4 regions of the Roseovarius sp. EL26 genome follow, and region 3 is predicted to be linked to each of the others. Evidence: riboswitches for the same ligand, from Rfam matches in the RefSeq annotation. Region 3 holds a riboswitch; each other region holds the start of a gene.
The links. Region 3 has a riboswitch for cobalamin ahead of D9A02_RS17685 (hypothetical protein). Riboswitches for the same ligand answer to the same signal wherever they lie in the genome.
Positions count from the first base shown of each region.

Region 1: it holds a riboswitch for cobalamin, as region 3 does, so the genes downstream of both, D9A02_RS00190 (CbtB domain-containing protein) here and D9A02_RS17685 (hypothetical protein) in region 3, are expected to answer to the same signal.
Region 2: it holds a riboswitch for cobalamin, as region 3 does, so the genes downstream of both, D9A02_RS08290 (DUF1636 domain-containing protein) here and D9A02_RS17685 (hypothetical protein) in region 3, are expected to answer to the same signal.
Region 4: it holds a riboswitch for cobalamin, as region 3 does, so the genes downstream of both, D9A02_RS15605 (aromatic ring-hydroxylating dioxygenase subunit alpha) here and D9A02_RS17685 (hypothetical protein) in region 3, are expected to answer to the same signal.

Region 1 covers NZ_OUMZ01000001.1:25,319-32,957, forward strand. The annotation lists gene cobN (cobaltochelatase subunit CobN) at 1-1,760, opposite strand, end outside; gene D9A02_RS00165 (GNAT family N-acetyltransferase) at 1,807-2,271, opposite strand; gene cobW (cobalamin biosynthesis protein CobW) at 2,271-3,362, opposite strand; gene D9A02_RS00175 (DUF1636 domain-containing protein) at 3,438-3,764, shown strand; gene D9A02_RS00180 (hypothetical protein) at 3,838-4,350, opposite strand; gene D9A02_RS00185 (CbtA family protein) at 4,408-5,088, opposite strand; gene D9A02_RS00190 (CbtB domain-containing protein) at 5,092-5,256, opposite strand; cobalamin riboswitch at 5,292-5,513, opposite strand; gene D9A02_RS19095 (hypothetical protein) at 5,511-5,744, shown strand; gene smc (chromosome segregation protein SMC) at 5,858-7,639, shown strand, end outside.
Region 2 covers NZ_OUMZ01000007.1:100,764-108,402, reverse strand. The annotation lists gene D9A02_RS08320 (2-dehydro-3-deoxygalactonokinase) at 1-541, shown strand, start outside; gene D9A02_RS08315 (GTP-binding protein) at 637-1,713, shown strand; gene D9A02_RS08310 (DUF6525 family protein) at 1,710-1,958, shown strand; gene D9A02_RS08305 (ATP-binding protein) at 1,986-2,939, opposite strand; gene D9A02_RS08300 (response regulator transcription factor) at 2,924-3,607, opposite strand; gene D9A02_RS19200 (hypothetical protein) at 3,662-3,820, opposite strand; gene pncB (nicotinate phosphoribosyltransferase) at 3,995-5,287, shown strand; cobalamin riboswitch at 5,356-5,569, shown strand; gene D9A02_RS08290 (DUF1636 domain-containing protein) at 5,671-6,078, shown strand; gene D9A02_RS08285 (ABC transporter ATP-binding protein) at 6,075-6,884, shown strand; gene D9A02_RS08280 (ABC transporter substrate-binding protein) at 6,881-7,639, shown strand, end outside.
Region 3 covers NZ_OUMZ01000007.1:1,958,482-1,966,120, forward strand. The annotation lists gene D9A02_RS17670 (low specificity L-threonine aldolase) at 1-189, opposite strand, end outside; gene D9A02_RS17675 (AraC family transcriptional regulator) at 253-1,086, opposite strand; gene D9A02_RS17680 (GNAT family N-acetyltransferase) at 1,263-1,736, opposite strand; gene D9A02_RS17685 (hypothetical protein) at 1,813-2,082, opposite strand; cobalamin riboswitch at 2,188-2,391, opposite strand; gene D9A02_RS17690 (inositol monophosphatase) at 2,523-3,389, shown strand; gene D9A02_RS17695 (GlxA family transcriptional regulator) at 3,386-4,336, opposite strand; gene gcvH (glycine cleavage system protein GcvH) at 4,501-4,860, opposite strand; gene D9A02_RS17705 (gamma-glutamylcyclotransferase family protein) at 5,026-5,643, shown strand; gene gltX (glutamate--tRNA ligase) at 5,640-6,965, opposite strand; gene D9A02_RS17715 (DUF1801 domain-containing protein) at 7,064-7,492, opposite strand; gene D9A02_RS17720 (MBL fold metallo-hydrolase) at 7,570-7,639, shown strand, end outside.
Region 4 covers NZ_OUMZ01000007.1:1,575,417-1,583,055, reverse strand. The annotation lists gene D9A02_RS15620 (Lrp/AsnC family transcriptional regulator) at 1-400, shown strand, start outside; gene D9A02_RS15615 (LysE family transporter) at 405-1,022, shown strand; gene D9A02_RS15610 (hybrid-cluster NAD(P)-dependent oxidoreductase) at 1,077-2,162, opposite strand; gene D9A02_RS15605 (aromatic ring-hydroxylating dioxygenase subunit alpha) at 2,166-3,392, opposite strand; cobalamin riboswitch at 3,505-3,708, opposite strand; gene D9A02_RS15600 (FAD-binding oxidoreductase) at 3,824-5,134, opposite strand; gene D9A02_RS15595 (glutamine synthetase family protein) at 5,139-6,497, opposite strand; gene D9A02_RS15590 (type 1 glutamine amidotransferase) at 6,499-7,176, opposite strand; gene D9A02_RS15585 (glutamine synthetase family protein) at 7,258-7,639, opposite strand, start outside.

The DNA of each region.
Region 1 (7,639 bases), on a different contig from region 3:
ATGTGTGGCGTGGGGCCAAAGATTGCCTCGGGCCAACAGGTCTGGCTCAGCGCTAGTGCCTTGCCCGGCAGCCACTCCAAGTTGCCGTGTTTGCCCATGTGCACTATGGCCTGCGCACCAAACTCATGACGCAGCCAGAAATAGAAGGCCAGATAATTGTGTGGCGGCACCAGATCCGGCGAGTGATAGGTGTCTGTCGGATCGATATTATAACCACGCGCAGGTTGAATACCGACAACCGCATTGCCGTAGTTCAGGATCGACAGATGAAATCCTTGATCATCATAGAACGGGTCTTTTTCAGGCGCGCCCCAACGGCTGGTCATCGCCTCTTTCATTTCCCACGGCAGGGCGTTGAAGTATTCCAGATAGATTTCGAGCGACAGCACCTCACCGCCCTGACGTTCTGCCCGGTCGGTCAGCCAGTTGGTCGGTCCAGCCATGATGGATTGCATCAGCGCATCACTATCGGCAGGCAGGTTTTCAACGGTATACCCGCCGTCTTGCAACAGGTTCAGCACATGCACAGTGCCCGCAGGTGTGTCCAAACCCACCCCATTTGCCAGACGGCCATCTTTATTAGGGTAGTTTGCCAGTACCAGAGCAACTTTGCGTTCCTCCTCGGCCGTGCCACGCAGTTTCGCCCAGTTCGCGGCCAATTGCGCGACAAATTCCACCCGGTCACCTTGGGCGCGGTAGGTGGCGATGGGGCATTCCGTGGCTTCGTCAAAGTAAGCTTCGCCCTTGAAGCTGATCGCACGCGAGAGCACCCGGCCATCGACCTCGGGCAGGGCGACGTTCATCGCAATGTCGCGGGCAGACAAGCCGGTCAAACCTTCGGCCCAGGCTTCCTCTGACGACCCGGCCAGCACCACCTGAAACACAGGTGCGCCTTGCGCGGCTGGCATGGTCAGCGGGTTGTGGGGGTTCACATCGCCCGCATGGGGGGACCCAACTGCAAATGAGGTGCAGTTCAGAATGACCGAGGGCGGGGCGGCGGTAAACAACTGCTCCAGCGTGGCAGTGGACACTGGATCTTTCAAAGATGCCACAAACACTGGCAGGGGGTTCAACCCGGCGCGCAGGAGTGACCGGACCAGACGGTTGATTGGATTGAGGCCCGCGCCTTGTACCAAGGCACGATAGAACACGACTGGCACCACGGGTTGGCCGTCTTGCCATGCGTCCTGTGCGGCACTCAGGTCAGCGACGCCTGCGCCGGGCCAATAGACACCAGCACGCAAAAGGGGGCTTGCGGCTATGGGCTTCTCACCGCCATCCAGCATCGCCTGTGCGTAGTTCAGGAAATTGGTGGCATTTTCTGGCCCGCCCTCAACCATATAGGCCCAAAGCGCATCGTAATGCTCTGAAGATACCGTCGAGAGTTCGCGCAGTTCCGGGTCGGGTTTGTCGTCGCCGGGAAGCAGTGCCAGCGGCACGCCGGCCTCATAGCAACGCGCGGCATATTGCTCTGCACCGTATTTCCAGTAACCGACGCCACCCAACACACGGGCGATGACCAGTTTCGACTTGGTGACACAATTGTCCAAGTGCAAATCGACCGACATTGGGTGGACCAAATGCATCATGTTGGCCAGACGCAGGGTGGGGGCCGCGTCCATCTCAGTGCGCGCCGCACTCAATGCGGCCAGTTCTGTATCGGCGGCCGAGACAAATATCACATCTGCCGGGGTTTGCCCCAGATCAACAGGTTCTTTGCCATCATCGATGGATCCGGGGGTGGCAGCAAGCAGATGCATCAGGGGCAGCCCTTTGAATAATTTGTCGTAGCAAGACGGTGAAGCACTAGGCGCTTGCGTCGTCCAGTTGTTTTTCCATGAAAACGCTGGATGTGTTGGGCTGGTAATCGCCAAATGCACCGCAACGGGTGAACCCGTGGCGTTCATACAGACGAATGGCCGCGGCCAGTTCTTCGCCGGTTTCCAACTTCAACGCATTCAGACCCAAGGCACGGGCCTGATCTTCCAGCTGGCGCAGCAATGCCGCAGCCACGCCTTTGCCGCGTGCGGCATGCGAGGTGAACATTGATTTCACCTCTGCATACCCCTCACGTGCGGCAATTGCTCCGGTACCCAAAATTTCACCTCCCTCACGGGCGGTGAAAAAATGGATATCCGGTGTACAGAGGTCTTCGATATCCAGCGCAAAATTTTCCTCGGGCGAAAACAGCTCTGCCATCAGCGCGTGGCTGGATTCCAACAGCTGTTTCGCACCCGCTTCGCGTGGATCTGAGACCTCGATTACCAACATCAGGCGGCCAGCGCTTTTTCGATCGCGGCGCGGTCCAGGCCGGACTGACCAATGACGACCAGACGGGTTTCACGCGCATCTGCGCCAAATGGGCGGTCAAAATAGGTGTCCACACGTGGGCCAACCGCCTGCAGCGTCAGACGCATGGGTTTGCCTTCGACAGCAGCAAAACCTTTGAGACGCAAAATGTTGTTCTGGCGGATCACATCAGCAACCTGTTCCGCGAAAGCTCCGGCATCGGTGATTTCACCACGGGTGACAACAAAGCTCTCAAACGCATCGTGATCGTGGTCATGATGGTGGTGGTGATCGTGATCATCGTCATGGTCGTCGTCGTCGTGATGGTCATCATCATGATCGTGGTGGTGATGGTGCACCTCGTGACGCGCATCCATGTCGTCCTCGGCCCCGATGCCTTGACCCAAGAGAACATCAACTGGCAGGGCGCCCATGGTGGCTTTGACGACTTGCACGCCGTCACGGCTTTCACCGCGCAGTTTGTCGGCAAGTGCAGAGGCTTCATCCTGACCCAGGAGGTCAGATTTATTGACAACGATCATGTCAGCGCAGGCGATCTGATCTTCGAACAGTTCTGAAAGTGGCGTTTCGTGATCAAGATTTTCGTCTTGCTGACGCTGTGCGTCAACTGCGGCGACGTCGTGGGCAAATCGGCCTTCGGATACGGCCTTGCCGTCGACTACGGTGACAACACCGTCAACGGTCACGCGGGTGGAAATCTCGGGCCAGTTGAAGGCACGCACCAGCGGTTGGGGCAGGGCCAGACCAGAGGTTTCGATCACGATGTGATCGGGCGCATCGTCCCGGTCCAACAACATCTGTATGGTGGGCACAAAATCTTCGGCCACGGTGCAGCAGATGCAGCCATTTGACAACTCGACCACGTCCTCTTCGGCGCAGCCTTCGATGCCGCAGCCTTTTAGGATGCCGCCGTCAACACCGAGATCACCAAATTCATTGATGATCAAGGCGATGCGTTTGCCATTTGCATTTTCCAGCATATGGCGGATCAGGGTGGTTTTCCCGGCTCCAAGGAAACCGGTAACAACAGTGGCAGGAATTTTGGCAGGCATCAGGTTCTCTCCTTCAAACGCTTGCAAGAGGTGCGCCACTGGCCTAGGCCCTTCGCAAGCGAAGGAGAGGCAGTGATGCACCGGATTGTGGTCTGTTCAACATGTGAGGGGCTGGGTGGCAAGAGGTTTGCCGTAAATTTACGCGCAGCATTTGCTGAAAAAGCCATGCTATTCGAGGTCCAGGACCATGATTGCATGTCCAATTGCGGGCGCGCGTTAAGCGTGGCGTTCTCGGCGCCTGGCAAGGCGACGTATCTCTTCGGCGACATCGATCCAGCAAAGGATCTGGCTGACACACTGGCTTTTGCAGGCATGTATGCCGCAAGCACCGATGGCTGGATCGAGGATGCGCGCGGGGCAGGACGGTTGCGCCACTGTCTGGTTGGGCGTGTTCCAGCATAGCGCAACGTAATGGACGACGGGAGCGCCCCCGTCCTGCAAGCGGCAGTCAACAGAATATCAGCCGCCGGCATGCTCACTCGATAACCACGGTGGCTTTGGCTTCAACGGGTTCGCCATCAATGGCAAACTGGCTGTGGTCATTGGCATTCAGGGTCACGCGGATTTCGTGCTCGCCTGCGCTCAGGCCGCTGATGTGAAACCAAGGGCCATAGCTGCGCGCCAATTTGACACCATCCACATAGATATGGGCATGACCTGCGCCGGGGGTGTTTTCACCGTTCACGTTCTCTGGCGAGAAGGCGAAATTTTCAAGGCTGATCTCCAGATTACGACTGCTGGCCCCATCTGGATGCAGGGTCAAATCGAGACCGGGGAGGGGTGCCTTGGCCTCCGTCAATTTGCTGTGCATTGCGGCATGATCCATCGCTGAATGATCCATACCGTCGTGGGCTTGACCTTCGGCGTGTTGCGCCGGGTCACCATGATCGTGACCTTCGAATTCAGCACCGCTGCTCGCAGCCAGAATGAAGCCAAAGCCCGTGCCAAAGAACAGCCCGATGATCAAAAGGAAGAAAGGTTTTTGCATATCGTTTCCAAGCAAGTGCCCCGGCGATGCCGCCGGGGCGTTGTTGTGTTTAGGCGCTTAAGCGTCAGCCGCTTCCTTTTGCCAGAAATATCCGGCGAATGTCCCCAGCAAGGCCCAGGCAGCAAATCCAACACCCAATGCACGGCTGGCAAAGAGTGCTGCGATTTCCGGTGGAACCGGCCCGGCAAACTCATCCGGATGCGGCGCGCCCACAAGATGCGGTGCAGCGATCAACAAGCCAGCGATCACGTACATGATCACCCCTTTGCCAAAGGCAAACAGGCCAAGACCAAGTGCGGTGACTGCAACGGTAGCCCACCACCAGACCTGACGCTCGGCCACATCAGCGGCGGCAACACCAGGCACCTCAGGCGGCAGAGAAAATGCAGGCGCGAAATGCATCGCAATGAAACCCGCAATGCCCCAGATCAAGCCAGTGCGTGCGTTGACTGTGAATCCACGCTCAGACGCCATGCTCATCATCGCGACCAGCACAAAGGCATAGCCGGTATAGATCAGCGCGGTGAACAACACGCTCAGTCCGTCGCGCATCAGATCGATGCCGCCAAGATCCTGATGGGCGCTAACCGCTGCGGCACCAAAGTGCACAAGATCACCACCTTCGTACAGCTCCGCATGCAAAAGCACGGGTTGCACAAAAACCAACTGTAACAGGGCCGCAAGCAGCCCTGTACAGAATCCAGCGAACAACGCGCTGGTCAGAATTTTTTGGAACATGGCTTAGTGGCAGGGAAAGCCGGTTGCGTGACGCACGTCATGTGCGGCGTCGTGCAGCGCGCTAGCCTGAACGTGGCCAGCCATTGTCACAATGCCAAAGCCCAGAATGATCGCAGCTACGGCAGGGAATACGGTGGATTTTGCGGCTGAATGTACCAGTGCAGTCATTTTATTTCTCCTTCTTCACCTCTCACCCGAGGTGTGGATTACAGTCACGCAAAGGCTGGTCTCCTGGCTCGCGGGTCGATGCCTTACTGTCGCCTTCCCAGGTTATTCACCCAGTGGTCTTCGACAGGGGCTCACCGCTTACAGTCGCGGGGGCGGCTGACGATTGAGTGCCCTACATGGGTCCACCATCACGTCATTCCCAATTCATCCCCTGAATGCTTTGCATCCATATGGGGACCCTTGCTTTATTCGGTATGAAGATTGCCAAGGCATTCGTCAAGAATGATTTGCAAAGCACACCCCTCATTCAAGGCAAGAAAATGAGCCAACGAATGGAAACCGACATCGCTTTATTGCTGGGCGACATAGGGGTGGAAGATGATGGATTTCTTCCGGCATTCGAATCGCGGCGACAATGCTGCCACGCTCTGATTGAAACTGAAATTTTCGACTCGAATGGGCGAAAAGTCGCAATATTTTGTGGATAACTCCGCGACTTACCCCATATGGTGGGGTTATGCGTTGACAGCGTGTGATTCCCACCGTCACAATATTCGGGAATTGGAATCATTTCGTGCCGTAGAAACCGCAAGGGGACGCATTGCATTTTTCAAAGCTCAGACTGACCGGCTTCAAAAGCTTCGTTGACCCGACGGATCTGATCATCACGGATGGTTTGACCGGGGTTGTCGGGCCAAACGGTTGCGGCAAGTCGAACCTGCTTGAAGCATTGCGTTGGGTGATGGGCGAGAACCGCCCCAGCATCATGCGTGGCGGCGGTATGGAAGATGTGATTTTTGCCGGTGCGGCCAGTCGACCAGCGCGCAACTTTGCCGAAGTGGTTTGTCATATGGACAACTCTGATCGGCTGGCACCGGCAGGATTCAATGATGCGGATCACTTGGAAGTGGTGCGTCGGATCACCCGTGATGTTGGATCGGCCTACAAGGTTAACGGTAAGGATGCCCGCGCCCGCGATGTGCAGATGCTGTTTGCCGATGCCTCAACCGGATCACACTCGCAGGCGCTGGTCAGTCAGGGCAAGATTACAGACCTGATCAATGCCAAACCCAAAGCACGCCGCAAGATTTTGGAAGAGGCGGCCGGGATTTCCGGCCTTTATCAGCGCCGTCACGAGGCAGAACTTAAGCTCAAAGGCGCGGAAACCAATTTGGCTCGTGTTGATGATGTGATTGAGCAGCTGGCCACCCAGCTGGCACAATTGGCCCGTCAGGCGCGCCAAGCACAGCGATATCGCGCCATTGGTGAGGACCTGCGCCGCTCTGAAGGCCTGTTGCTTTACCGTCGCTGGAAAGAGGCTGATCTGGCCCGTGCACTGGCAGACGACGAACTGCGCGAACGTGTCACCGCCGCCGCACGTGCGGAAACGGCTGCACGCGAAGCAGGCAAGTTGCGGATACACACCGAAGATGCCTTGCCAGCCCTACGCGAGGAAGAAGCGATTGCGGCGGCTGTTTTGCAGCGTTTGCAAGTCCAGCGCGACACGCTCAATGAGCAAGAACAAAATGCCCGCACCCGGATTGGAACCCTGTCCTCGCGGATTGAACAGCTGACCCGTGATATTGAGCGCGAGGCCAGCCTGAACCGCGATGCAGGCGAAACCATTGAACGTCTGGAATGGGAAGCGCGCGAACTGATCAAGGCGAGCGAGGGGCAAGAGGAACGTCTGGAGATCGCCTCGGAAGAGGCTCATGAAGCCGCCGCCGTTTTGCAACAACGCGAAACTGATCTGGGACAGCTAACCGAAGATGTCGCCCGTCTGGCCGCGCGCCACCATTCAGCGCAACGCCTGTTGGATGACAGCCGTAAGATGCTAACCAAAAGCGAATCTGAGGCGACCCGTGCCCGCGAGGCAGCACAAGGCGCTAAAGACGCAGAGTTGCGTGCCGCACAAGAGTTTGAGACCGCCCATGAGGCCGAGGCCGAGGCGCAGCATATTGCCGAAGAGGCCGAACTGGCTTTGAATGCCGCCGAAGAGGCGCGTTCTGAGACGCAAGACCGCGAAGTCACAGCACGGGCGGAGCGTTCCGAGGCTGAAGGGGAGCTGAACGCGCTCAGCGCGGAAGTCACCGCATTGGCCAAACTGCTGGAACGCGACACGGCCGAGGGCGGGCAGATCCTTGATCTTCTTCAGGTGACGTCTGGTTATGAAAAAGCGTTAGGGGCGGCATTGGCCGATGACTTACGTGCGCCAGAGGTGACAGATGATGGTCCTTCTGGCTGGGCCCGCCTGCCGGGATATTCCAGCGCGCAAACCTTACCCGAAGGTGTCAATGCGCTTTCCAATTATGTGAATGTGCCCGAAGTTCTGGTGCGCCGTATTGGCCAAATCGGGTTGGTGCGGTCGGATGATGGCCCACGA
Region 2 (7,639 bases), 1.9 Mb from region 3:
TGAAGACGGCCAAAGCCTGCCGGGTTTCGAACAGACCAGCCCACCCGACATCATTGGCGGCTGGATCCGCTTGTGGTGTGCCGGGTTCGCCGCTGACAAGCCCAACTGGGATGGCGTGATTTGTGCCATTTCAAGCGGGATTAGCCACTGGATCCACATCAGCGCGAACGAGGCGATCAGCTGCCAAAGCTTTCTCAGTCCCGGCCTGATCGATGCTTTCAACGGCGCCTTCCCACCTGCTGGCGATGCGATGTTCGACAGCCTCAGCCGCCCCGAGCGCCTTGCCGCCCATCTGCGTCAGGCGCAAGTTTCAGGCAACACTGCCGCCGTAACCGGCCACCTCATCGGGGCCGAACTGATGGCTGCCCGCCCTTATTGGCTTGGTCAAAACGTTATTTTGGTCTCAGATGAAGGAACCATCGCAGACGGTTACGCCATCGCGCTCGAGATGCAAAGCGTCCCGCACAGCACATGCAAAGCACAAGATCTGATCCCGGCAGGTCTGACCGCGCTGGGCAAGAGTCTGGGGCTTTTCGAGTGAGGCCACACCAAAGCGCACCATAAACATCCAGACTCGGTCTTGAAGTTACGCAGAATACGTAATAGTATAACATTACACAAAAACTTGCGCGACACATGACAAACACAGACCACCGTCTTCCCGTAACCTTACTCACCGGGTTCCTTGGTGCCGGGAAGACGACCCTCCTCAACTCCCTTCTCAAAGACAGCGCGGCGGGCCGCGTTGCCGTCGTCGTTAATGAATTCGGCGAGGCGGGCCTTGATCATGACCTGATCGAAACCTCGCAAGATGATATCGTGCTGATGCAATCGGGGTGCTTGTGCTGTTCAATCCGTGGCGATCTGGCGCAAACAATTGGCGACCTTCTGGCGCGGCGCAAATCAGGGAACGTGGCATTTGACCGGCTTGTGATTGAAACCACTGGTCTAGCCAACCCTGCCCCAATTTTGCAGACAATGCTGGTTGATCCGGCGCTGGCAGAAACCCTTCGGATGGATGGGGTTGTGACGATCGTAGACGCGGCGGCAGGGCCTGCGACATTAGACGTGCAGTTCGAGGCTGTTTCGCAGATCGCAATGGCGGACCTGATTGTGCTCAGCAAGGTCGATCTGGTTTCAAAACCCAAAGCGAAGTCCTTTCAGGATCGGTTGCGCAAACTGAACCAAACCGCACGCATTGTGCAGGCCACCCAAGGCAAGGTTCCTGTGAAGGCCCTGTTCGGATTGAATGGTTTACGGCGTGATGTAGCTGCCGCGCAAGCGTTAGACTGGCTGACCCCCGCCAAGGCAGACCCGCTGGCCAATCTCTCCGGTTTCGCGCCCTCCACAAAAGAACCGGCTTTTTCGCCACATGACCCACGCATACAATCGGTCTCGATGGTGTTTGAGGAGCCGCTAAAGGACGCCGCCTTTGATCTGTGGCTCGACACGTTGATTGCGCTGAAAGGCCCCGACATCCTGCGGGTTAAGGGCATTGTCTTTCTCGAAGAGATTGACCAGCCCTTCGTTTTCCACGGCGTGCAGCACATCTTTGATCCTCCAATACAGCTAAGTGATTGGCCCGCAGGTGATCAAACTTCACGCATCGTCGTGATTGCCAAAGACGTGGCCCGGGCAGAGCTGCAACGCAGTTTCGACATGCTGCGGGCAACACAAATCAGTCACAACACTCAAAGCGAGACAATGGCATGAACAGAAATTTAGGCGCGACGCGGCTCAAGCGTCGGCGGCGCGCGGGTGACCCAATGCAAGCCTATGATCGTCTGCCTCCAGAACTCCGCTCATGGCTGAGCACCGCAGCACGTCCATGGTCACCCCGGTCCTGCGCCAAGATCTGGGACAAAGCCCAGCGCGAAGGCTTGTCGCCTATGCAAATCGTGGACCGGTTGGCGCAAAGCGAAGTACGAGCCCTGACGCGCGACGCGCTTCAATTCTGATTCTGGGGATGCTTCGTCAAACCTGTTTCATTCCGGAAAACGCAACCTAAAGGCAGCCCCCTTTTGGCAGGGCACCAATTCGACATCCCCCCCAACGGTCCGCAACATCGTACGTACAATCGCCAACCCCATGCCGGTGCCACCTGCCTCGCGTCGTGTGGTAAAGTATGGGTCAAAAATCCGCTCCCGATTGCCGGGTGCAATTCCCGGCCCGTCGTCCGAGACCCGCAAAGACCGCTCTTCGCAGGTGATCATCACCTTCCCAGCCCCGTGAGCCGCTGCGTTTTGCACCAGATGCGTCAGCACCGCATGCAACGACTCGCGATCAATCGGCACCTCGCTATCACCTGCAAGCTCTATCTCGATATTCCCCGACAGCGCGGCCACCACCTCAGCGACCTGCACAGGCCCTCGGCCAACGGGTTCACGCGCGGCAGCCAAACGCCTGAGCGCTTTCAGCAGTTCATCCATTTTTTGTGACGATTGCTTGATCGTCGTCGCCAGCTGCGCCCGATCTTCGGCATCAACATCGCCTTCCAGCAACTCTGCCGCGCCAATCAAACTGGTCAGGGGGGATTTGAGCTCATGCGTCACATGATCAGTATAGGCGCGCAATCCAGCCTCGCGGTCTTGTAACGTGGTCGCCATATCCTGCATTGCGCGACCCAGCGCAGAGAATTCTGGCGTTCCAAAATGATCCGGCAGGGGTGTATCATCCCGGCCGTTTTTAAGCGCATCCGCATGGGCCGTCAGTGCATAAACCGGCCGCAAAACCAAGCGCCACAGTAAAAACCCCAGTATCAGGGTCGCAATCGCGGCCACCAATCCAAACAGCTGCGCTGTTTCCAACCAGCCCAAGATGCCGCCGGCCAAGCGCAGATATCCAATTCCGATCACCGGCAGACACAAGATCACCGCCAAGGTGCCGCCAATGACAAGCGCCAAAGGCGGGCGCCACTTTTGTCTTATCTGCTTTGACATGCACCCATCCTGATCCCGACCCCGTGTACGGTTTCAATCGCTTCATGACATCCCGCCTTGGTCAGCTTGGCTCGCAAATTGCGCAGGTGGCTGTCCAATGTCCGGTCCGAGATGTGAAACGACGGGCCGTATACAGCATCCACCAATTGCGCCTTGGTCGCCACATGTTCGGGGCGCGCCATCAGATGCGCCAACAGATCCATCTCGCGCCCCGTCAGGGCCAGGGATTCCCCGGATACCGTACACAAGTGCCGTTCGGGATCCAGCTTCAGCACGCCGCGGCTCAGTCCGCTTTTTGCTGGCTCCGGTCCAACCCGCTTCAAAATCGCCTTAATCCGGGCTGCCAGTTCACGTGGTGAAAACGGCTTTGACACATAGTCATCTCCGCCCAGCTCAAACGCCAACACCCGGTCGATCTCGTCGTCGCGTGCAGTCAAAAACAGCACCGGCGTTTCGACATCTTCACGCAAGCGGCGACAGACCTGTAGCCCATCCATCTCTGGCAGGCCAATGTCCAGCACGATCAGATCGATATTGCCATTGCGGGCCTTGGCCAATCCTTCTGCCCCATCTCCGGCCTCGCTCACCTCATGCCCTGCCTGTTTCAGCGTGATACGCAACACATCCCGAATCTGCGGGTCGTCATCGACAATCAATATTTTAGCCACAGCTGTTCCCGGCCCTTATTCTTTGGTACGCCCTGTCTGTACCATAGTCCCCATTCAACGCCCGGAAACAAACTGACGCAACCGGGAAAACATCGATACCTCAGACGTACTTGGGGTATGCGGAGAATGATCAACAGGCGCCAGATCGCCATCCATCCACCAGCCATCTTGCTGTAATTTACGGGGCACGCCACGTACGAGATAGAGTTTCATAAGTTTGTCCTTTCACTGCTCGTTTAGTTTCTTCCCCCTGAATAGCCCCCCAAACTGCAGCTCTGGCTTAGCGCTTCAGCAGTTTTTGTGCAGATCGCACAATCCTCTCCGCCTCTTGTCTCTTTCTTCCCGCTTTGCTTTAACGATCTGAACGCAAGATCCCGGAGGCCCCCAATGGTCGATATCGCCACCCGCGTGTGGAACCACAAATGGAAGATCGACCCGATTGTCAGGTCTTTGATCGACACGGATTTCTATAAACTGCTGATGTGCCAGTCGGTGTTTCGCAACAAACCCGACACGCAGGTCACATTTTCCCTGATCAACCGGAGCAAATCCATTCGTCTGGCCGAACTGGTCGACGAGGGCGAATTGCGCGAGCAGCTGGATCATATCAGGTCCCTGTCACTCAGCCGGGGCGAAAGCACTTGGCTGCGCGGCAACACGTTCTATGGCAAACGCCAGATGTTCACGCCTGAATTCATGGAGTGGTTTGAGCAACTCAGACTGCCGCCCTACCACCTTGAGAAACGCGATGGTCAGTATGAGCTCACGTTTGAAGGCTCCTGGCCCGAGGTCATGATGTGGGAAATCCCCGCCTTGGCGGTGTTGATGGAGCTGCGTTCGCGCGCTGTGCTACATGACATGAAACGTTTTGAACTGCAGGTGCTCTATGCCCGCGCCATGACCAAGCTGTGGGAAAAGGTCGATCAACTGCGCCCGATCGAGGGGTTGAACATCGCCGATTTCGGCACCCGGCGGCGGCATTCATTCCTATGGCAAGACTGGTGCGTGCAGGCAATGACCGAAGGCTTGGGGACAAAGTTCAAGGGGACATCAAACTGTCTGATTGCCAAGAACCGCGATCTTGAGGCGATCGGCACCAACGCACATGAATTGCCTATGGTTTACGCCGCATTGGCCAAAGACGATGCCACCTTAGCGCAGGCCCCCTACGATGTTCTCTCCGATTGGCACGATGAACACGACGGCAACTTGCGCATTATCCTACCCGACACCTATGGCAGTCAGGGCTTTTTTGACAATGCACCCGACTGGCTCGCTGGTTGGACTGGCATTCGCATCGACAGCGGCGATCCCGCCACCGGTGCGGAAACCGCGATCAACTGGTGGAAATCGCAGGGCGAAGACCCCAAGCAAAAACGCATCATCTTTTCCGATGGGTTGGATACAGCCAAGATCATCGAGCTACACAACCAGTTTGATGGCCGGGTCCAAACCTCGTTCGGTTGGGGTACGTTGATGACCAATGATTTCCGCGGCCTGACGACGGACGATTCCCTCTCGCCTTTCAGTCTGGTTTGCAAAGCGGTCAAAGCCAACGGGCAACCCACCGTCAAACTGTCTGACAACCCAAACAAAGCCATGGGCCCCGACGATCAGATCGCGCGTTACAAAAAGGTGTTCAAAGTCGGCGAACAGGACAAATTGGAGGTCGTGGTGTAAGACACCGCCCCTCTCTGTCTACCCGTACCACCCACACACAATTCGGTTGACATATGCAACCAATCAGCCGAATGCTCCTGCCCGATGGTTCCCGGGCGCACAGCGCAAACCGGGATGAAAAGGGAACGTGGTGCGGTGTAGCCTTTTAGGCGCCAATTCCATGACTGCCCCCGCAACTGTAAGCGGTGTGCCCCCCGAAAGACCACTGGGTGAAAACCTGGGAAGGTCGGGTGGGACTACAAGCCGCGAGTCAGGAGACCTGCCATCGAAACGCAACTTCAACCCGGGCGGGGTGCCTAGGAAGGATGCCAAGATGGCTTATTCGGCTTTTGCCGCAGATATGACAGGTTTCCATTCCTCCCCGACTGATTGTGGAGGAATTAATGTCCCAATCCTGTTCTCACCGCATTACGGTTTGCACCTCTTGCCGCCACAAAGACAAGACCAACCGCCCCGGTTATGAGTTGATCGCGCAATTGCGCGCCGCTCTCGCGGCGGCTGGTGACGATTTGCCCGCAAGTTTCGACATTGCCGAAGTGGCCTGTATGGCGGGGTGCAGCCGCCCTTGCACGGTGGCCTATCACGGTAAAAACAAAGCGACCTATCTTTTTGGCGATATAGAGCCTGACCACGACATCGCAGATCTGATCACCTTTGCGCAGCAATACGCTACGCTTGATGACGGCTGGTGTAGTTCACTGGATCGCCCTGGAAAGCTCCGCAAGTCCACACTCGCCCGCATTCCCGCTGCCTTTCAGGCTTTGCAAGACAGCTTGGAGAAAGCCTCATGAAGGCTGCATCACTCAAGATCGATCAGGTCGCGTTCGCCCCCCACCGCCGTAGCCCGCTCTTGCTGCATGAGACAAGCTTTGATCTTCAAGCCGGACAAGTCATGGGCGTAGTGGGCCCCAATGGCGCGGGCAAAACCACGTTGCTACGTCTGATCTATGGCTTCCATCGGCCCTTACGCGGGAAAATCCTGATTGACGACATATCGCTCAATGCGCTGTCCCACCGTCAGGTGGCCCGCAAGGTTGCTGCGGTTCTGCAAGAACAACCCACTGATTTCGCTCTGACCGTGCGCGAAATCGTCGCCTTGGGCCGGGTACCCCATCGCCAGGGATTTGCCCGTCCCGGACAACATGACGCTCAGGTGATCGAGAACGCGCTCGACCGGCTGGGATTGCGCAATCTGGCAGGGCGCAGCCTGTCCACACTGTCGGGCGGTGAACGTCAGCGGGTGATGGTCGCGCGCGCGCTGGCACAGGAACCCCAAATTCTGGTGCTTGATGAACCAACCAACCACCTCGACATCCGCCATCAGCTTGAGGTGCTGCAATTGATCAGCGAGCTGGACCTGACCATCATAACCTCGCTGCACGATCTGAACCTTGCCAGCGATATCTGTGACCGCATTCTCGTCCTCAAAAACGGGCAACCGCAGGGTTTTGGCCATCCTGATGACGTCCTTCAGGATGCCATCGTCGCGGACACCTTTCAGGTTCACGCCCGACGCGAAGAGCTGAGCATCAGTCGCAAGCCCTATCTGTCTTACCAACTTCCATCCACATCGACTCAACTAGAGGAACTTCAATGAAAACATCCGCTTTCGCTTTTGGCCTGTCCGTTATTGCCGGATCAGCCCTTGCCGAAACCACCGTTCAAAGCTGTGACCGCGAGGTCACTTTTAAGACTCCACCCAAGGCCGCCATTTCAAACGATGTCAACCTGACCGAAATGATGCTGGTTCTGGGCCTTGCGGATCGCATGGTCGGTTACACCGGCATTTCTGGTTGGAAAACGCTGGACGAAGAGATGCGCCATGGCATCGACGCCTTGCCAGAGCTGTCCGCTAAATACCCCTCCAAAGAGGTTCTGGTCGGTGCCGATGCCGACTTCTTCTTCGCAGGCTGGAACTATGGCATGAAAGTCGGCGGCGAGGTCACCCCCGAAACCCTCGCCCCGTTTGATATCAAGGTCTACGAGCTAACCGAAAGCTGCATCCACATCGGAGAAAAAGCCAAGGTCAGCATGAATGACATGTACAACGACCTGATGAACCTCGGCAAAATCTTTGCCGTCGAAGATAAAGCCGCAGAATTGGTTGATGGTTACAAGGCTGAGTTGGCAGACTTTACCGCATCCCTGAACACGGGCGACAACGCCCTGCGCGTCTTCGTCTACGACAGCGGCGAAGACACCCCCTTTACTGCCGGGCGCTACGCCATGCCAACCGCTCTGATCGAAGCGGCAGGCGGCCGGAACATCATGGATGACTTTGAAAAAAGCTGGGCTACCGTCACATGGGAAGAGGTGGTCGAACGCAATCCCGAGGTTGTGGTGATCGTGAAC
Region 3 (7,639 bases):
AGTGCCGCTGGCGACGAACCAGACATCAGGGTTGACCGTTCCCATGTGCTGGCGCAGTAACTTACGGGCCTCTTGCGAATAGGCGTCGTCACCATAGGCCGTCTGTTGAACCAAGTTGGTGCCCGCCAAGGCAGCTAGTATTTGGGGGTGCGCCCCTTCGCTGTAATCATCCAGAAAGCTATGTTCCATCATCGTCTCCATTCGTCCTTTGCACGAACTTAGAGACGCGAATGGTGCGAATATAGAACGATATTACGTTTCTAACCGAAAATACCGCGCGGGTGTAACGCCATAAATGGCTCGGAAGTTGCGGGTCAGGTGGCTCTGATCGGAAAATCCGGCTTCGAATGCTGCATCGGTTATACTGGATCCTTTTTGCAGCATTTCCCGAGCGCGTCGCACACGCGCCTGCATAACGTATTGATAGGGAGCCATGTGAAATTGCTTCTGGAACCTGGACATGAACTGGCGTTTGGTAAAGCCGGACAAACCTGCCAAAGTCGAAATGTCGAACGAGCCCTGAATGTTGTCATGGATGAAGGCGTGGATCTCTCCCAGTTCTTTTTTGCCAATGGTCCGTACTTCGGTCTCTGCATCTGACAGGTTTTCAAATACCTGCCCGACAGTCTCCAACACCTCCTGCTCAAGCAATAGACGGTCAGAATTCGTTTCCAGCAGTGATCGTAGCCTTACCAGTCGTGCAGCGATTTCGGGTGAGTGCTTGAACGGCTGGTGAAAGGAATAGGTGCTGTCTGTACAATCCATGGCCTCGCGCACAATGTTCTGCGGCAAATAGAAGATGGTTTGTCGCCAAGCGTCAGCATCGCCAAGCCCACCATGATGCGCCTCGTCGGGTGAAAATGTGGCCACGACATCCTTGGAGGCGTGCCACCATTCCCCCTGACACCAGACATCATGCACGCCATCTTCAATAACGCCGACCAAATACTCTTCGTGTGAATGCCGGGGAAACGTCTGCTTGGTATAGTCGGCGCGCAGATAATCGAACCCACCAAGCAATTCGGTGTGCTTCAACGTCGCTTCATTACTCGGACGGCGACCGATGGGGCTATGCGCCTCTGGCATATCGTCAATCTAGTCGGTGTGGTAACGCAATTCAAACCAAGTCCGCTGTGCGGCCTTAGCGGTCTTTGATGAATTTGCGGTGAAAGCTCACTTTGTCCCGCAAAGCAGCCGTTTACAAAGCGGTCCAATCAATCACCTTTATGAACAACCCCTAGGATAAGACATGTCATTTGGCTTCAAGCCTCCAACACTTTCTGCATCCGGTAATGGTGAAGTTCCACAGCCTGCCTACAAAGGCCCTGCCGGCACAGCACGGCATAACCACGCTGCAGAAAAAACCGCTTGGCCCGCTCACTGGCCTCGACTGATAGCGCTGTCAGGTCAAGCTGCCGGGCTTTAGCTTCAAGCGTCTCATACAAAGCCGCGCCAACGCCGGTGCCCACCACATCAGGACGACAATAAAAACAATCGATGTGGCCGTTGTTTTCAAGCTCGATGAACCCGCAGGGTTGGCCGCCGTCATCCAGCGCAACAAAAACATCGCGCCCATCCGAAACACGCTGCAAAAACATCTCTGGCGTGGCCGGGGCCGGGCTCCAGACGGCGACCTGCTCTGCCGAATAGGCTTCAATCCCGACCTGACGAACAGAATCGTGAAAAATCCGCACCAAAACGGCGGCATCCGAAGGGGTCATCGCACGAATAAACATGCCTCGACATACAAAGATCACGCATCCGCTCAATCGTGGTGGTTGACAGCGGATGCCCCCTGCTGATCTAATTTCGTTAATGCAGCTGCCTTGCCCGGTTGCGACGTGAGCGGCGCGCGGACACTTTCACCGTTGCTTGCTCCAGAAAGGTCACAAACTCCTGTGCCGCGGCACTTTCGGCATCTTGGATGCCCGGCTGCAACAAGGCGTCTTTGGCATCTTGCGCCGTGATCCCCGCGGGCGAGGACAGCACCCACTCAAGAAATCCCAGCCGGGCCATGTTTTGCGCATCCGCACCCTGCGCCGGGCTTTGTTCCAATCCATCCAGAATACGTGTCAGGACCATGTTCTTCTTCTCCCCAGCCACACCCCGGGCTGAATTGGGACGAAAGGGGGTCGGGGGAAATGCCGGATACAACAACCTGACTGTTTCCGCCCGCACCGCCCTCCGCGGTTTGACGTACTCCAAGGCTGGTTTCCGGGCTTAGACAGGTGGTTTTTCAACCGTGCGATCTGACGCCTTCCCGGGAGCTATCCCAGTGACATTCTGTCAGGTCGCCTCCTGCATTTACCGTTGCGGGGGCAGCGCTGGTCTCTCACCAGCTTCCCAATTCTCCACCTCGCGAAAGGTGGCACCTCAGACCATAACCCTAGCAGGTCGCAAAGGTAGGACACGTCAGAAAGCGACACATTTCATCCCATCTCGGAACTGAACAAAACGTTGCAAGTTGCACTTTTCCATTACCGGTGGCATGCAAGTAAAGGTAGCATGAACCGGAGTTTTTGATGACCACATCCCTGCCCGTTGCCCTCACATCACCGCTGACCAAGGCACAGGAAACCAGTGTTATCAATCTGGTGCGCCGCACCGCCCGCACTGAAATCATGCCACTTTTTCAAAATCACGGCGTGCAGGATGTCACTCAAAAATCCGGTCGATTCGATCTGGTCACGCAGGCCGACCTCGCCGCCGAGGCAATGTTGCGGCGCGGACTACAACAGATGTTCCCTCATGCGTTGATCGTGGGTGAAGAATCAGCCTCCGAGCACCCAGACATCCGCACCCAGATTGCCGAGGCTGAATTTTGCATCCTGCTCGACCCTTTGGATGGCACTTGGAACTTTTCCAATGATCTGCCGCTGTTTGGTGTGATCTTGTCGGTCACCCGCTTTGGTGCGCCGATCTTTGGCCTACTCTATGATCCGGTGCGCGACGACTGGATCAGTGCCAGCACGGGCAATGGCGCCCACAAAGTGCGGCAGGCCGGAACCCCGCGCCCCCTGCGGATGGGTAGCGAAGAAAACCCCAAAAACATGTCCGGCTTTATCCACCTGCACCTGATGCCCCAGAACGTGCAACAGGCCCTTGCACCCCACCTGCCACAATTTGCCCGCACGCAGGTGCTCAATTGCTCGTGCCATGAATATCGCACATTAGCGCAGGGTGGGGCTGACTTTTGCCTGTCCGCGATGATGACTCCGTGGGATCACGCCGCTGGAATCATCGCCTGTCAGGAAGCGGGAGGCGTAGCGCGCATGTTGGATGGAGCCGGCTATAACGCAGGCACTCCCCAAGGTTTCTTACTCACTGCCAACAATGAGGCCGCTTGGTCCGCAGTGCACGAGACGTTTGCCTTTTTGTTGGAACTTTAGGTCAACCGCGCCCGCTGGGCCGTTGGCGACACCCCAAAGAACCCGCGATATACCCGTGCAAAATGCGTGGTTGACCGAAACCCGGTGGCCACTGCAATTTCCGTCACGGATCGCTCACTTTGCAGCAACAAATTTCGCGCCCGTTGAAGACGCATCTCCAGATAGTATTTACTGGGCGTGCTTTGCAGATAACGCATGAACAGCCGCTCCAGTTGGCGCGTGGAGATCCCGACCTTTGAAGCAACCTCTTTGGTCGACAACGGCTCTTCGATGTTTTCCGACATAAATTTGATCGCCTCGGTTAGGCGTTGGTTGCGCATACCATGGCGGGACTGAACCGAGACTTTCTGCTCTGCTGTGGCCTCGCGCACGGTGTTATAAACCATCTGATCAGCGATCTGATTGGCCAGATCCTCGCCATGGGTTTCACTGATCAGGTGCAGCATAAGATCCGCCGTCGCGGTCCCGCCTGACGCCGTGATGATCTTTTCATCAAAGACAAACACACTTGGCACCAGCTCAACCTCGGGAAACTCTTCCACAAAGGCATCATGATAGTACCAATGCAATGCCGCGCGCATGCCGTCCAAAAACCCGGCATGTGCCAGAATGTACGACGCCGAGCACAACCCGCCAATTGCGGCTCCATGCGAGCGCTCTCGACGCAAGGCTGCCAGCAACGGTTTGGACAGGTGGTTCTTGACGTTTGACCCAGCCAGTACAAACAACCGGTCAGAGCGCACGCGTTTATCAAACCCGCCATGCACCAACATTACCGTTCCATCCGAGGCCACGGCGGTCTGCCCATTCTCCGAGGCAAAGCTCCACTCATAAAGTGGTTTTCCACTGACAAGATTGGCCAGCCTGAGAGGTTCGACAGCGCAGGACATCGCAAGATGTGCGAATTCATCTACAAGGTAGAAGACGAATGTTTCCGTCTCAGTCATGGCTTCGCTCCGCCCGGAATGTCCGGTGGCGCTTAGTGTATCATATCTAAGCGCACAAGATCTGATGAAGCTGGTGGGTCAGATCCTGTAATGATTACAGGACAGGGCCAGCCAATGGGGATTGGCCCTGATTTCTTCATTTTGCAAACAACAAAAGCGAGGCCTCAGGCGATGAATTTGTTGTAGGCCGCCTCGTCCATATAATCATCCATTTGCGACGGATCACTGGGCTTGATCTTAAACATCCAGCCATCACCGATCGGATCTTCGTTGACCTTGCCCGGATCATCCGTCAACGCATCGTTCACTTCGACAATCTCGCCGTCAATCGGAGCCAGAACATCACTGGCGGCCTTAACGCTTTCGATCACAAGAATTTCGTCATCTTTGACCACTTCGGTTTCCACCTCAGGCAGTTCGACAAACACTACATCGCCCAATTGCTCGCTGGCATGGGCGGTGATGCCGACAACAATCAGGTCGTCTTCGGGCCGCAGCCATTCGTGCTCTTCGGTAAATTTCATAACGCTCTCCCTTGGTGGTACGCCGGGCAATAACTTCAGCCCGTTGCCTATTTCAACCAATAAAATGCGCGCATGACAATCCGTCAATGTCAGTTGCTTGCCTTGCACACCTCGTCACGGCACAACAAGGACAAAGCCCTCAATAAGACTGTCACAGGAAAGCCAATGACATCTGCCCCAACCCAACCCGCTTATTTCTTTGGCTATGGCAGTCTGGTCAACCGCCACACGCACCACTTTGATCCGACGCACCCGGCGCAATTACAAGGCTGGCGGCGGGTCTGGCGACACACCGCCCTTCGCCCGGTGGCCTATCTCACCGTACAACCCGCTCCAGGTCATGAGATCGACGGGCTAATAGCCCCTGTTCCCGGCGCAGATTGGGCCGCACTGGATGAACGTGAACGCGCCTATGACCGGATCACAGCAACCGCGCATACGGATCATGATCTGGATCATGTGCCCGACATCGCAGTCTATACAATCCCAGAAGGCAAACATGGCAAACCCACGGCACAAACACCTGTGCTGCTCAGCTATCTCGATGTCGTGGTGCAAGGCTACCTGAACGAGTTCGGCGAACCCGGTGTCACACGATTCTTTGAAACCACCGACGGTTGGGACGCCCCAATCCTAAATGATCGCACCCGCCCGATTTACCCACGTCATCTGGAGCTTAACAAAAAAGAACGCGCCTTAACGGACGCGTTCCTTAAATCGCTCGATGTGCAAATCATCCCAGCAGAAGACCCACAGGCCCGCCACCTCTGGCCTGATCCTTAACCTTTGGCGCGGATCACCTGCAGAAGCGGTAGAACCTGCGACATGTCCGGGCCGTGGCTTTGGCCGGTCAACGCTTTACGCAGAGGCATGAACAATCCGCGGCCTTTACGGCCTGTGGCCGCTTTCACCGCTGCGGTCCACTGGCCCCAGCTTTCAGAATCGTAAGGGCCTTCCGGCAACAAGGTCATCGCCTCAGCAACGAACTCTTTGTCTTCATCTTCGATCACCGGATCAACACCGTCGCGGAACAGGCTCCACCAGCCGTCCAGATCCAACATGGTGCTGATGTTTTCACGCGTCACCGCCCAGAATTGCTCGGCCAGATCCGTAGGCACGCCAATCTCAGCGATTTGATCCGCAACCTCGGCAAAATCGCGGACACCCAGAACGCGCGCGCTCAACGGAACCAGATCTTGCGTATCCAGCTTTGTCGGCGCTGTGCCAAAGTGCGAGACTTCAAAACCTTCAATCAGCTCATCCATCGTGCTGCGCAACTCCATCGGATCAGACGATCCCAACCGCGCCATCAGGCTCAAAAGCGCCATCGGCTCAATTCCTTGGTCACGCAGATCACGCAATGAGGCCATCTGGAAGCGTTTTGAAAACTTCTCGCCCTGTGGGCCCGTCATCAACGAGTGGTGCGCGAAGGTTGGAACGGTCCCGCCCAGCGCCTCGATCATCTGAATTTGGGTCGCAGTATTGGTGATGTGGTCCGAGCCACGAACCACATTGGTCACGCCCATCTCAATATCATCCACAACCGAAGCCAATGTATAGAGCACCTGACCATCTGTCTTGATCAGCACCGGATCAGACACAGACGCTGCATCAATTGACACATCACCCACGATACCATCAGGCCATTCAATGCGCTGTTGATCCAGCTTGAAGCGCCACACGCCCTCGCCACGCTCGGCACGCAGCGCATCCTTGTCAGCCTCTGACAGATCCAGCGCCGCACGATCATAGACCGGAGGCTTACCCATGTTCAGCAGCTTCTTACGCTTGAGGTCCAGCTCGATCGGCGTTTCAAACGCCTCGTAAAACCGGCCCATCTCGCGCAGTTTATCCGCCGCTACGGCATAACGATCCAGGCGCTCGGATTGGCGCTCAACCCGGTCCCAATGCAGGCCCAACCATTCCAGATCAGCCTTGATCCCGTCGACGTATTCTTCTTTTGAACGCTCCGGGTCAGTATCATCGATACGCAAGATGAAAGTACCGCCATTTTTACGGGCGATCAGATAGTTCATCAGTGCGGTGCGCAAATTGCCAACGTGGATGTATCCGGTAGGCGACGGGGCAAAACGGGTGGTGGTCATATCAAGGCTCCTGCTTCAAACGGGGCAATGTCACAGGTGGCTGCGATTGTCCAGAATTGGCAGGCGCTCAGACGGTGTTCATTTAGGGTACACCCGCGTTATTCAGGGTGTACCGGCCAGATTTTATCCAGATCAGCTAAACCCACCCGGATCAACTCGCCTAGAACGTCCAGATCAATATCGGCCAGCTTATTCACATACAGGCACGACCGGCCCAATTTATGCTTGCCCAACCGGGCCAAAATCTCACCGTAACCCTGATACCCCGGCATGATGTAAATCGACAGGTTCGCCTTGCGTGGTGAAAATCCGGTGGCCAGAAAATCCCCCTCACGCCCCGTCGCATATCTATAGTGATACCGCCCGTACCCGATGATCGTTGGCCCGCACATGCGCGGGGCAAATCCGGTGACATCACCAAACAACTCCAGCAACGCCTCAGCATCCTTGCGCCGCGTCGGATGCTCAACTCCTGCCACAAAATCAACAGGGACAATATCCGTGGGTTGTGTTTTATTCTTCGCCATCCCCTCACAATAGCGTGAATCCCCCAGCCCGACCATGGCGCAGCGCGCTATCATCGGCGCAACCAAGGGAGATGATCATGCACCAGACAAAACTTGCCCGCCGTACATTCCTGACCGCCGCCGCTGCCGCGCCTTTCACCGTTGCGA
Region 4 (7,639 bases), 380 kb from region 3:
AATCGCCGAGGCGGTTGGTGTGTCGGTCTCAACCGCCAATGAACGCCTGCGCCGATTGGTGGCACAAGGCATCGTCAAAGAATGGCGCGGCGTGCTTGATCCTGACAAGGTTGGGGCAGCGCTGTGTGTCTTTGTCTTTGTTGATGTGTCCTATGAAGGCGAGGCCGAAGCCTGTGCGGCACTCATACAGTTCCCTGAGGTGCTGGAACTGCACCACATCAGTGGGCCGCACTCTTATCTGATGAAGGTGCGGGTGCAGAACACCACCGCTCTGCAACAGTTCATGCAAACCTGTGTGAAACCCCTGAAAGCGGTATTGAAGACCGAAACGATCCTGTCTCTTGAGGCGCAGAAAGAAACGACAGCGGTGAAGATCTCGCCTCAATCTGACGAAAGATAAGTAAATGGAAATCCTTCTCAAAGGCATTGGCGTGGGCTTTGCCGTGGCCGCTCCTGTTGGGCCGATCGGCTTGCTCTGCATTCGCCGCACTTTGTCAGAGGGGCGTGGCGCCGGGCTGGCATCGGGCTTGGGCGCTGCCACGGCGGATGCGTTCTATGGGCTGCTGGTGGCCGCAGGTTTTGCCGCCACAGGGATGCTGTTGCGTTTTGCGACCCCCTTGGAAATTGGCGGTGGGCTGTTGATCGCGCTTCTGGGCATTATGTCGATTCGTAGCTTTTTCAGCGGTCCGGCAACAGACAGCGCACCCAAGTACAACATCCACGGTGCTTTGCTGCCCGCCTATACCACAACCTTTGTACTGACCCTGTCCAACCCGATGACCATATTGGCCTTTGTCGGTTTGGTGGTCGGCCTAGGGGCCTCTGCGGCCAGCGATCCGCTTGCGCCTTACTGGCTGGTGGTGGGGGTCTTCTTGGGCTCGGCCCTGTGGTGGTTTTTTTTGGTGCATTTGGCACTGGCTGCCAAATCCAAGATCACCCCACGCGTCACAAATTGGTTCGACTTGGTGTCTGGCCTCATTCTGGTGATTTGGGGCCTCTGGATCGCGGCTGACGCTTTGTAAGCAACACTCAACAACGTGCAGATGGGGCATCAAACAAGATGCCCCATCTTTGTCTTAGATATCGACTTCGACCCGGCCAATCGGGTTTGAGCAGCAGGCCAGAATATAGCCTGCCTCGATATCATCCTCGGAAATTCCGCCGTTGTGCACCATATGCACCTCGCCCGCGGTTTTCTTGACCTTGCAGGTGCCGCAAACGCCAAAGGTACAGCCTGACGGAATGTTCAATCCCGAAGCCCGCGCTGCCCCCAGAATTGTATCGGTTTCCGCCACTTTCGCCGTCACACCTGAGGTTGAGAACACAATCTCGGCCTTGCTATCATCATCCGGGATCACATCATCCAGTTCCGGTTGATCTGCCTCGGTCTCAATCGGCGCGCCAAAGCTCTCCTGATTGTAACGCTCCATGTCAAAGCCAAGTCCGGCCAACGCATCGCGCACCGCCTGCATGAACGGCTCAGGTCCACAGCAATAGACCTCACGCTCCAGATAATCCGGGGCCATCAGGCCCAGCATCAGCTGATTGAACTGGCCCTGATACCCACTCCACGGCCGATAGGGATCGGGCTCTTCGACCACGAACTTCAGATCCAGACCCGAGGTCCGGCTCGCCATCTGCTCCAACCGTTGGCGAAAAATAATCTCGGACGGACGGCGCGCACAGTTGATGAACACCACATCCAGATCCTGCCCTTCATCCCACATGCAGGTGGTCATCGACATCATTGGCGTGATGCCCGACCCGGCCGAAATAAACAGGAACTTGCGCGCGGCACTGCCGTCATTGGTAAACAGACCGGCGGGCCCAAGCGCCTTGATTCGCATGCCCGGCTTCAGATTGTCCAACATCCAGCGCGTCCCGATGCTATCGAGCTGTGCTTTGGCAGTGATAGTGATCGACCGGGGCCGAGATGGCGACGAAGAGATCGTATAGGTGCGATGCACCACACCGCCCGGCTGACTTGGCGCTGGGATTTCCAGCGTCAGAAACTGCCCCGGCTGATAGGCGAACAGCGCCCCAGACGGGACGCGGAATGAAAAGCTGGCCGTATTGGGCATTTCCGGCACGACCGAGACGCATTCCAGCATCTCGGAATCTTGCCAGATCGCAGGCGCGATAGAAGGGCTCAGATCATTCATGACTTACTCCGCTGCCATGGTTTCAGGGGCCAACCGTTCGGCCAAGGTCTCGCAATACCAGCTCACAAACTGGATCACGCCGCTTTCTTGCTTGGGTGAATAGGGGCCGGGCACATAGGCCGGGCTGTTGATGCCCAACTGGTTGTCTTCGACCACACGACGGTCTTCGTCATTGGTTGCCAGCCAGACCTCGGTCAAGCGGTTGAGGTCATAATCCACACCCTCGACCGCATCTTTGTGCACCAGCCACTTGGTGGTCACTTCGGTTTCCGTCGGGCTGACAGGGGTGACACGGAACACAATCGAATGATCCGACAGGAAGTGGTTCCAAGTTGTGGGATAGTGAAATTTCAGCAAGCTGCCTGCATCGGCAAAAGGCGCACGCCCCAACCAGCGCCGAACGGCCACTTTGCCATCCAGCGTGTAGCTTTCCGCACCCTCATTCAGAGGCACCCGCGCCAGACGGTATTGTCCATCGCCATGCAGATAGAATTGCGACGTCAGGCCTGCCGCCTCGCAACGATCAAAGTGCGCCTGCATTTTTGGCGGTGTCTCACCACCCTCAATCCCGGTGATTGATGGATCATCGGGGAAGGTCCTGCACAGCGACGGGTGATTGCCGCCACAGTGGTAACATTCGCGATTATTTTCCCAGACCAGCTTCCAATTGCCGTTCTCGATGATGGTGCTTTCAAAGGCGACCTTGGCATTGCCCAGATCATGCGGCTCCAGATAGGGGCGGGCGATATTGGCAAAGGTGTCGAAATCAGGGGCCTCATCCGCCAGGCAGATGTACACCAACCCGGCCAACTCTCGACAATGCACGGTTTTCAACCCGTGTTTGGTGGGGTCAAACTCTGGCCCCATGTCGCGCGCCCACAAAAGCGATCCGTCCAGTTCATAAGTCCACTGGTGATAGGGACAGACCAGTTTCGGGGCATGGCCTTTGGCGGCCTTGCAGATGACCGACCCGCGATGGCGGCAGGCATTGTGAAACGCCCGGATCTGATTGTCGGCACCGCGCACGATGATCACGCGGTATGCGCCAACCTTATGGGTGACAAAGCTGCCCGGCTTTTCCAGCTCGCAGGCAGGAATTGCAAACAACCATTCACGGTAATGAATGCTTTCGAGATCGGCCTGATAAACATCAGGACTGGTGTAAAAGGCTTGCTCTAGCGCGTGACCTTGTTTGCGCCGGGCCAGCAGCTCGGATGTAGTGGGGTTCATGTTGGCTCTCCTGCCGCACCCCGCGGCTTTGCTTGGGCAGGAAACGGCACGGCCAAGTGAAAAGGCGTCAGGCGAGGACCGACACCATACCAATTGCCCGCATCGCCACCCGCGAATTGACGTTATGCAAGGCTGGTTTCCGGACTTGAGAGGGGCTTTCGCCGGTTGCGACGCCTTCCCGGGGTTCCTCGTCCCAGTGGCGGTGTGTCGCGCCCTTACCTGTCTTACCGTTGCGGGGGCAGTGCCGGAATTTAACCGGCTTCCCAATTCTCTGCACAGCCGGGGGCGATGCAGCACCTTGCATGCTCAAAGTACCACGGTTGCAAGTCGGCAATATCTGAATTGCGACCACGCAGGGATCAAATTGGACGCAGGCAAAGTTTGTGTACGTTTTGTGCGTACAGGCTGTACATCCTGTACGCAATTCTGTCTCAGAACCCCAATCGATCCCGCAGGGCGTACCAGCTCATCGCCAGAACCAACAACGGCGGCCGCAGAGCTGAGCCACCCGGGAAAGGTGAAGTTGGTATACGTGAAAACGTCTCAAAGCCAGAGGCTTCGCCAGCAATCGCTTCTGCCATCAATTGCCCGGCATGGGTCGCAGTGCCGACACCATGCCCAGAATAGCCTGAGGCGCTTAGAATGTTGGGCTGAATTCGTGCCAGATAGGGCATTCGTTTCATCGTGATGGCCAATGTGCCACCCCAAGCGTAATCGATCTTAACATCCTGAAGGTGAGGGAAAATTTCCGTCATTGGCCTGCGAACAAGCGCGCCAATATCCTTGGGGAACCGGTAGCTGTAAGTTTCGCCACCGCCAAACAGCAGACGTTTGTCATGGCTCAGGCGGAAGTAGTTCACAACGAACTTGCTATCGGCCACCGCCACATCTTGTGTCAGCACTTTTGTAGCGTCATCACCCAATGGTTCGGTCGCCGCGATAAAGTTGTTAATCGGCATCACCCGTGACGCGACTTTCTTCTCCAGCCCACCCAGATATCCGTTGCACGCCAGAACAATATGATCAGCTGTGATCGTCCCGTTCTCCGTTTCAACCTTTGCCGGAACCCCGGGTATGATATTGGAAACAAGTGTTTTTTCGTGAATTCGAACACCGGCGGTCTCGGCCGCGCGGGCCAGTCCGATGGCATAGGCCAGTGGATGTAGATGCCCCGCACTCATGTCCAAGCTCCCGCCGACATAAGCCGGTGACGGGCACAGATCTTGCGCCGCAGATTGATCCAGTTTTTCCAGATCAGTGCAGCCGTAACGGTCTTTCAGATGATCCGCATAATCGTGTTCTTCGCGGACTTCTTTTTGCGAAAAACACATATGCGCGATGCCGGGTCTTAGGTGGCATTCGATATTATGTTTAGAAACCAGAGACTTGACAAGATTTTTGGAATCCTCTGCCAAATCCCAAAACTTCAGCGCATCGTCCTGGCCAACCCACTTTTCAATGCTTTCCTGATCGGCCCGTTGCCCACTACCAAGCTGCCCGCCATTTCGGCCCGAGGCCCCAAAGCCCACGCGGTGCGCTTCCAGCAGAACAACATCCAAGCCTTTCTCGGCCAGATGTAACGCCGCAGACAAGCCAGTATATCCGCCGCCCACAATACAAACATCCGCGCGGGTATCGCCAGCTAGCGCCGCCCGATCCTCGGGCAGGGCGGTGCTGTTGGCATACCAACTCTCAGGGTAATGACCTTTGCGGTCATTAGTAAAAAGCAAGTTCAGGGCCATGTGATCAGACGTTCATCAACAGGTGTTCACGTTCCCACGGCGAGATGACCTGCAGGAACTCTTCATATTCCGCGCGTTTCACGATGGAATAAACCCGTGCAAATTCAGGACCTAAGACCTCATGCAGAGCCTTGGCGCCTTCAAACATATCCAGTGCATCGCCCATGACTTGAGGGATATCACCGTCACCCTCGTATGCGTCACCTTTGAACTCGTCGCGTGGTTTTGTTTGCTCGATCAGTCCAAGATAACCAGTGGCCAATGAAACTGCGATGCCCAGATAGGGATTGCAATCCATCCCGGCGATACGGTTTTCAACGCGCCGTGCCTTGGGGCCGGACAGAGGCACGCGAATACCTGTTGTCCGGTTGTCACCAGCCCATTCCAGATTGATTGGGGCAGCATGATCTTTCACGTAACGACGATAAGAGTTCACATAAGGCGCCATTACCGCAAGACCAGCCGGCATATGGTTCTGGATACCCGCAATGAAGTGATAGAACGCATCAGTTGCTGTGCCATCCGCATTCGAGAAGATGTTTTCGCCGGTTTCGATATCTAGAATAGAATGATGGATATGCATCGCACTGCCGGGCTCGTCTTCGATCGGTTTGGCCATGAAGGTGGCAAAGCAGTCGTGACGCAACGCGGCCTCACGGATTAAGCGTTTGAAATAAAACACTTCATCCGCCAATTTCACCGGGTCACCGTGCAGCAGATTAATTTCCAACTGACCTGCGCCACCCTCTTGGGTGATGCCGTCAATTTCGAAACCCTGTGCCTCGGCAAAGTCGTAGATGTCATCAATCACCGGGCCGAATTCATCAACGGCGGTCATCGAATAGGCTTGGCGTGCAGCAGCCGGACGACCAGAGCGGCCCATCATAGGTTTGATTTCTTGCGCCGGATCAATGTTGCGCGCAACAAGGAAGAACTCCATTTCCGGGGCCACAACTGGTGTCCATCCCTTATCATGATAAAGCTGAACCACACGTTTTAGCACATTACGTGGTGAAAACGGGATCGGATTGTCATCACGGTCATAGGCGTCATGTATCACCTGCAGTGTCCAGTCACCGGTCCAAGGGGCGGCAGTTGCCGTCTCAAAATCAGGTTTCAGGATCATATCTTTTTCGATGAAACCATCATCATCCGCCGCTTCACCCCAGTCGCCGGTGATGGTCTGGTAAAAGATCGAATCGGGAAGGTGGAAATAGTCTTGCTTGATAAATTTTGTGGCAGGAACAGCCTTGCCGCGGGCAATGCCGGGCAGGTCAGAAATGATGCATTCCACCTCGTCCAGACGTTTGCCGTCCAGATAATCTTGCGCTGCCTGTGGCAGGTTTTGGTTCCAGTTTTTCATCTTAAGCCTCCTGCCGGAAAACCCGCGCGATGCGGTCGGCAATCACATTGCTATTTGTCACCTCTGAGAGTTTCTGCGTCGCGGACTCAAGTTGGTCCTCGGGCAAAAGCCCCTTCCCACGCAGATTGATCAGATGTTCCATGATCTTCGCGTCGAACTCAGGGTGGGGTTGAATGGTATAAATCGTATTTCCATACATCAGCGCCGCATTGGCGCAAAAGTCATTTGAACCGATGACCTTGGCATCTTTGGGTAACTCAACAACCTGATCCTGATGCCAAGCATTCAGGTTCATGCCTTGCCCTTCGATATCGTAATCAGTGCCGCCAACGGCCCAACCGCCTTCGAATTTCACCACCTTACCGCCAAGGGCCTGCGCGATGATCTGGTGGCCAAAGCAGATGCCAACCATCGGAACACCAGCGGTATGGGTCGCACGGATGAACTCCTCCAACGGGGGGATCCAAGGGTGGTCTTCATATGCACCGTGTTTAGAGCCGGTGATGATCCAACCATCCATCTCTTGGGGACTGCTGGGGTAGGACTCGTTTACAACGTCGTAAGTTTCAAAGTCGAAGCCGTATCCGTCCAACAGCTTGGCGAACATTGAATCATAATCCCCGCGATCTTCTTGGACTTCGGGGAGGGCGTGTCCTGTCATCAGGATGCCGATTTTCATGGGAACTCCATAATTTGATCAAATTTTAAAGTGGCGGCTTTGCGACCAGAAGGCAAGCCCAATTTTCGAGAGCTGTAAAGATCATACAACGTCCAGATATGTTCTCCAGTGATCTTTGGGAGAGGTTTCAGCCATTAAACGCTGGTCCTGACGTTTTGATATGACGAGATTGCGTATCAGATCTGCTGGGAAAATGTCGGCGATTACCGGATCGATTTCGAACAGGTCGATAGCGCTAGTCCAATCAGTGGCAAGCTGCGGAAGCTCTTGTTCATAGGCATTTCCGCTTACTGGCGATGGGGGGTGCAACTTGTGTTCAACCCCGTGAATTGCGGCGCCAAGGACAACGGCGAAGTTCAGGTAGGGGTTAATGTCTCCTCCAGCGACCCGGTGCTCTATCCGGCGTGCAATAGAAGGGCCGCCCGGAACACGAACGGCGACAGTCCGATTTTCATAACCCCAA